Regions from separate parts of the Pseudorhizobium marinum genome, predicted to be linked through region 2. Evidence: riboswitches for the same ligand, from Rfam matches in the RefSeq annotation. Region 2 holds a riboswitch; the other holds the start of a gene.
What was found. A riboswitch is a leader RNA that binds a small molecule or an ion and turns the genes downstream of it on or off. The one in region 2 is predicted to bind S-adenosylmethionine.
Positions count from the first base shown of each region.

Region 1: it holds a riboswitch for S-adenosylmethionine, as region 2 does, so the genes downstream of both, metA (homoserine O-acetyltransferase MetA) here and EO99_RS0115060 (O-succinylhomoserine sulfhydrylase) in region 2, are expected to answer to the same signal.

Region 1 is NZ_JMQK01000003.1:194,859-198,258, forward strand. Features, by position in the region: gene EO99_RS0104970 (vWA domain-containing protein) at 1-622, opposite strand, end outside; gene metA (homoserine O-acetyltransferase MetA) at 624-1,544, opposite strand; SAM riboswitch at 1,600-1,677, opposite strand; gene EO99_RS0104980 (AAA family ATPase) at 1,720-2,559, opposite strand; gene EO99_RS0104985 (thiamine diphosphokinase) at 2,656-3,309, shown strand; gene EO99_RS0104990 (ABC-F family ATP-binding cassette domain-containing protein) at 3,313-3,400, shown strand, end outside.
Region 2 is NZ_JMQK01000012.1:881-4,280, reverse strand. Features, by position in the region: gene EO99_RS0115060 (O-succinylhomoserine sulfhydrylase) at 111-1,295, opposite strand; SAM riboswitch at 1,342-1,420, opposite strand; gene EO99_RS0115055 (2'-deoxycytidine 5'-triphosphate deaminase) at 1,496-2,590, shown strand; tRNA gene EO99_RS0115050 (tRNA-Gly) at 2,666-2,739, shown strand; gene EO99_RS0115045 (hypothetical protein) at 2,864-3,055, shown strand; gene EO99_RS0115040 (ribonuclease activity regulator RraA) at 3,186-3,400, shown strand, end outside.

The sequences.
Region 1 (3,400 bases), on a different contig from region 2:
CGAATTCCTCCGTCGCCCCTTCCCGCACCCAGCGGCGCAGACGCCGCAGCGCGATCTTGATGTTGCGCGTGCCGAGTTCGACGCTGTCGTCGAGATCGGCAAACTCTCGCCTGTCCCAGACCTTGACGGCACGCCGGTTGCGGGAACGGTCCTGGCCGATCCGCACGCCTTCCGGATTGTAGCCATAGGCGCCGAAGGGGGAGGTTCCGGCGGTACCGATCCACTTCGAACCGCCCTGGTGGCGACCATCCTGCTCCGCAAGCCGCTGGCGCAGCGTCTCCATCAGCGCCTCGAATCCGCCCAGCGCGTCGACAAGGCGTTTTTCCTCCTCGCTCAGATAGCGTTCGGCAAGCTTTCGAAGCCACTCCTCCGGCAATGCCACCGGGTCGACCCCGGGGTCGCTAGCCAGCGACTGCAGCCCGCGAAAATGGGCGGCAAACACCTGGTCGAACCGGTCGATATGCCGCTCGTCCTTCACCAGGCAGGTTCGGGCAAGGAAATAGAAGGCCTCGACGTCGAAATCCGCCAGCCCCTGCTTCATCCCCTCCAGCAGCGACAGATACTCCCGCAGCGTGACGGGAAGCCTTGCAGCCTTCAACTTGAGGAAGAACGGGAGCAGCATCCTAGACCGATCCAATCTTCTCCAGCTGGTAGGGCGTCGACTGGTAGATCTCGTTGATCCAGTTTCCGAACAGGAGATGGGCATGGCTGCGCCAGCGGTTCTGCGGCGTCAGGGTGGTGTCGTCGTGCGGGAAATAATTGTGCGGCAGCTTGATTGGCACGCCGGCATTGACGTCCCGGAAATACTCCTCGGCCAGTGACGTGGAGTCGTATTCGACGTGGTTGAACATGTAGAGGCGGCGACCCTGCGCTTCTTCAACGAGGCAGACACCCATTTCCTCCGATTCCATCAGGATCTTCAGCTCCGGCACCTTGGCGATATCCTCGCGCCGCACCTCGGTCCACCGCGATACGGGCACCTGGAAGTCGTCGGAAAAACCGGTCAGGAACACGGAAGCTGGACACAGGTTGCGGTGGCGGTAGACCCCGAAGGCCTTTTCCTTGAGCTCGTGCTTCGGCACGCCGTGGAAGTGATAGATGGCGGCCATCGCGCCCCAGCAGACATTCATCGTCGAATGGACGTTGGTCGTCGTCCAGTCGAGGATCTGCTGCATCTCGTCCCAGTAGGTGACGCTCTCGTAGGGAAGCGTCTCCACCGGCGCACCGGTGATGATGAAGCCGTCGTACTTGCGGTGCTTCACCTCCTCCCAGGTCTCGTAGAAGGAGAGCAGGTGTTCCTCCGAGGTGTTCTTCGCCTTGTGTCCGCCGATCCGCACGAGCGACAGTTCGACCTGCAGCGGCGAGGCGCCCACGAGCCGTGCCATCTGCAACTCGGTCTTGATCTTGTTGGGCATGAGGTTGAGCAGGCCGATCTGCAGCGGGCGGATATCCTGCCGCACGGCGACCGTTTCGGTCATCACCCGCACGCCCTCCTGGACGAGGGTTTCGAAGGCGGGCAGCGTATCGGGAATCTTGATCGGCATCGCACACTCACAAAACAAGAAACCGGCCGCGAACAAATCGCAACCGGCGCGTGAAGGTGGAACTCGCGCGGCCCTTTAGCGACTTGTTTAACGTGGCTGCAAGCCGGCCGGCCAAATCACCACACAATATCGTTCAATTAAACTTCGAAGCAGCAAAGGTCAAGAAAAGAGGAGTCTAACGTTCGCGGCGCGCCATGAAGGCCAGGCGCTCGAAGAGGTGGACGTCCTGCTCGTTCTTCAGAAGCGCGCCGTGCAGCTTCGGCAGCGCGGTCCTGACATCGGCGCCCAGATCGGCGGGATCGATGTCGTCGGAGACCAGCAGCCGGATCCAGTCCAGAGCTTCCGAGGTCGAGGGCTTCTTGCGCAGGCCCGGCGTCTCGCGGATTTCGTAGAAGCGCGTCAGCGCCTGGCGGACGAGCGCCTGCTTGATGCCCGGATGATGGACCTCGACGATCCGCGCCAAAGTTTCGGGGTCGGGAAAGCGGATATAGTGGAAGAAGCAGCGGCGCAGGAACGCGTCAGGAAGCTCCTTCTCGTTGTTCGACGTGATGATCACGACCGGCCGGACCTTCGCCCTCACCGTCTCACCGGTCTCATAGACATGGAATTCCATCCGGTCGAGTTCCTGCAGCAGGTCGTTGGGAAACTCGATGTCCGCCTTGTCGATCTCGTCGATCAGGAGAACGGTCTTCTCCGGCGCCGTGAAGGCCTGCCACAGCTTGCCCTGGCGGATGTAGTTGCCCACGTCGTTGACGCGGGCGTCGCCGAGCTGGCTGTCGCGCAGCCGCGAGACCGCGTCGTACTCGTAGAGCCCCTGCTGTGCCTTCGTGGTGGATTTGACGTTCCACTCGATCAGCTGAAGTCCGAGCGCCGAGGCGATCTGCCGGGCGAGCTCTGTCTTGCCGGTGCCGGGCTCCCCCTTGACGAGCAAGGGCCGCTCCAGCTGGATGGCCGCGTTGACGGCGACCAGCAGATCCTTGTCCGCGATGTAGTCTGCCGTACCCTGAAACTGCATGCGATGCCCCTGTCGAAGTTGCCGGCAACGTAAAAGCTCGGTTTCGGCTGTGCAAGCGGCTTTCCCTCAGCCCCGGCTTTGCGATATGGGCTTCCCATGATCAAGACCACATTCACCATCCTGCTCGGCGGGGATTTGACCCTCACGGATCGACTGCAGTATGCGATTGCCGGAAGCCGCTTCATCGCGGCCGACGGCGGCATGCGGCATGCGAAGCCTCTGGGCGTGGAGCCGGAGCTCTGGGTGGGGGATTTCGACTCCACGCCGCCGGCGCTCGTCGAGGACTGGCCGCAGGTCGAGCGACATCCTTTCCCGGCGGCCAAGAACGAGACCGACGGCGAGATCGCCACCGCGGAGGCGCTGGCGAGAGGGGCACAGCGGCTGATCCTCGCCGGCGCCATGGGCGGCGAGCGCAGCGACCATGCGCTTCAGCATTTTCTCCATGCACTGCGCCTGGCCGAGCAGGGCGTCGATGTGCTTCTGACATCCGGCCTTGAGGAAGGGATGCCCCTGATGCCCGGACAGCCCAGAGTTCTCGACGTGCCAAAAAGCTCGATGTTCTCCGTCATCGGATTTTCCGATCTGGAAAACCTGACGATCACCAACGCCCGCTATCCGCTCGACAGGTATTCTTTGCCCTTCGGCTCCGCGCGCACCATATCCAATGTGGCTGAGGGCCCCGTCTCCCTGTCCATCGATCGCGGCAGGGCGATGATCCTGGCCCGCCCCTATGACCTGACTGGAGCCTGAACCTTGGCACCCCCGATCCTGAAACTCGACGATATCTTCCTCAGCTTCGGCGGCACGCCGCTTCTGGCGGGTGCCAACCTGCAGGTGGAGC
Region 2 (3,400 bases):
GCGTCAAGGAAACTGAAACCGACACGGGCGCCCGTTCGTCCGTTTTCGGGACATTTCGAAGGTTAAGGATAACCGGAAGCGTTAACACCGCTTCCGGTTATCCTCCGTACTCAGGCCGGCACCTTCTCCAGTGCGCGGGCGAAGTCCTCGAGCAGATCCTGGCTGTCCTCGATGCCTGCCGAGAGCCGCAGCGTTCCCGCCGAAATGCCGAGTTCGGCGCGGGCCTCGTCCGTCAGGTTCTTGTGCGTCGTGGTCGCCGGATGGGTGATCAGGCTCTTGGCGTCGCCGAGGTTGTTGGAGATCTTCACCACCTCCAGCGCGTTCTGCAGCGCGAACGCCGCCTCCTTGCCGCCCTTCAGCTCCAGGCAGACGAGCGTCGACCCGCCGGTCATCTGCTTGGCGATGATGTCGGCCTGCGGATGGTCTGCCCGTCCCGGATAGATCACCCGCGCGACCTTCTTCTGGTCGGCGAGGAAATCGGCGATCTTGGCCGCACTCTCCGTCTGCTGGCGCACCCGCAGCGGCAGCGTCTCGATGCCCTTCAGGAGCGTCCAGGCGTTGAACGGCGACATGGCCGGACCCGTATGGCGGAAATAGTCCTGCAGGTGCTCCGCGACCCATTCGCTGTCGGACAGCACGACGCCGCCGAGGCAGCGGCCCTGGCCGTCAATATGCTTGGTCGCCGAATAGACGACGATATGGGCGCCGAGCTCCAGCGGCTTCTGGAAGAGCGGTGTCGCAAAGACGTTGTCGACGACGACCCTGGCGCCGATCTGGTTGGCAAGCTTCGCCACGCCGGCGATGTCGATCACCTCCAGCGTCGGATTGGTCGGGCTCTCCAGGAAGAAGACCTTGGTGTTCTTCCGGATCGCCTTTTCCCAGTTTTCCAGCGAACGGCCGTCAACGAGCGTGCATTCGATGCCGTATTTCGGCGCCAGCGTCTCGACCACCCAGCGGCAGGATCCAAACAGCGCGCGGGCAGCGACGATATGGTCGCCCGCCTTCAGCTGGCAGAGGATCGCAGCGGCAACAGCTGCCATGCCGGACGCCGTGGCGCGAGCCTCCTCGGCGCCTTCCAGCATGCACATGCGCTTCTCGAACATGTCGTTGGTGGGGCTGCCGTAGCGCGCATAGATGAAACCCTCGCTCTCGCCCTTGAAGCGGGCCTCGGCGGCCTCGGCCGTCTCGTAGACGAAGCCCTGCGTCAGGTAGATCGCTTCGGAGGTCTCACCGTATTGCGACCGCAGCGTGCCGCCGTGGACGAGCTGCGTTGCGGGGCGCCAATTCTGGGTCATGCGCTTGCACCTTTCAAACACAAAAAAACCGGCCGTGCATAAGCAGACCGGTCTCACCCCGGTCTTTTTAGCCATTTGTTTAACGTGGCTGCAAGCCGACCGGCCAAATCACCACGGGATAAATCTGCCTTACTCTCGGTCTTTGCTTGCGTCAATGGCCGCCATTTGGTTTTGTCGCGCCACGCAGGGGACAGAAGATCATGACGAGGACCACGGGCATTCTGGCGGACCGGGCCATTGCGGCGCTGTTCGAAAGCGGACGGCTCCTGTCCGAACGGGCGCTGGATGCCGACCAGGTGCAGCCGGCAAGCCTCGACCTGCGGCTCGGCGCCAAGGCCTTCCGGGTGCGGGCAAGCTTCATGCCGGGACCCAACAGCCTGGTGTCCGACAAGCTGGACAGGCTGAAACTGCATGTCATCGATCTTTCCGAAGGCGCGGTCCTGGAAACGGGCTGCGTCTACATCGTGCCGCTGATGGAAAGCCTCGACCTGCCGGCAACGATGTCGGCTTCGGCCAATCCGAAGAGCTCCACCGGCCGCCTCGACATCTTCACGCGCGTCATCACCGATTACGCCCAGGAGTTCGACAAGATCCCGGCCGGCTATTCCGGGCCGCTCTACCTGGAGATCAGCCCGCGCACCTTCCCGATCGTCGTGCGGCGCGGCTCGCGCCTGTCGCAGATCCGCTTCCGCACCGGCAATGCGGTGCTGAGCGAGCCGGAACTTTTGCAGCTGCACGAGGCGGAAACGCTGGTGGCCTCGCGCGAACCCAACATCAGTGGTGGCGGCATCGCGCTGTCGATCGACCTGACGGGGGACAAGGAAGGGTTGATCGGCTACCGCGGCAAGCACCATACGGCCGTCGTCGATGTCGACAAGAAGGCGCAGCACGACGTCTTCGACTTCTGGGAACCGCTCTTCAGCCGCGGCCGCAACGAACTGGTGCTGGATCCGGACGAATTCTACATCCTCGTGTCGCGCGAGGCGGTGCATGTGCCGCCGCTCTATGCCGCCGAGATGACGCCCTTCGATCCGCTGGTGGGAGAATTCCGCGTCCACTACGCCGGCTTCTTCGACCCGGGCTTCGGCCATGTGGCCGCGGGCGGCCGGGGAAGTCGCGCCGTGCTCGAGGTGCGCAGCCACGAAGTGCCGTTCATCCTGGAAGACGGCCAGATCGTCGGCCGTCTCGTCTACGAGTACATGCAGGACCCGCCGGAGGCGCTTTACGGCGTCGGCCTCGGCTCGAACTACCAGGCCCAGGGCCTGAAGCTCTCCAAGCATTTTCGCCTCGCGTGAAGCAGGCCACTCGTCGCGCCGTCATCGATCTACGCTTGACAGTTGCGGCGAACTGGGTGAACTCTGCCCGCCGTCGCGGGTGTAGCTCAATGGTAGAGCAGCAGCTTCCCAAGCTGACGACGAGGGTTCGATTCCCTTCACCCGCTCCAGCCTTCTCATTTCCGATCTCGCCGCACAGGTATCAGCCGTTGTAATTACCTGCTCAGGTCCGGGTGACGGTGCGAACATTTGCGGCGGTCGATCGTTGTCCTTTGACACGATCGGGAGAATGCCATGAACGACCAGCCCCACAGCAAACCGAGCAGCGACAGCAAAAAGCCCGTCCCCGAGGACGAGGCGGCCGTTTCGGGCAATCCGCCCGTCCAGCCGGTCGAGAACTTCGATCTCGGCGAGGCGGATGACGACCGGCGGATGTTCCAGAACGGCGACACCGACCGGACGGCGGACGACACCAGCAAGGAATGACGGTGAGACCGTAGGTTCCGGACCCTGCAGGAGACGGAAAAGCCGTTTCCGTTCCTTGACGCTTGAAAGGTCGCAGAAGAATATCCCGGCTGTGAAGGAGAGCGCTCCTTCCGCAGTGCGAGGAGATTTCATGCCGCTGGATCCGAAGACCATCGAGACGCTGAAGGGCGTTTCCACCGCCACGCTGACCACCGTGCTTCTGAAGAAGGGGCTCCGCAACGTCTGGATGCGTGGCACGAAGCCGCTGAAACCCGGGCAGCCCCGCGTCGTCGGCCCTGCCTTCACGCTGCGCTTCGTGCCGGCGCGCGAGGATCTGGCGACGCCGGAAAGCTGGGCCTCGCCGAT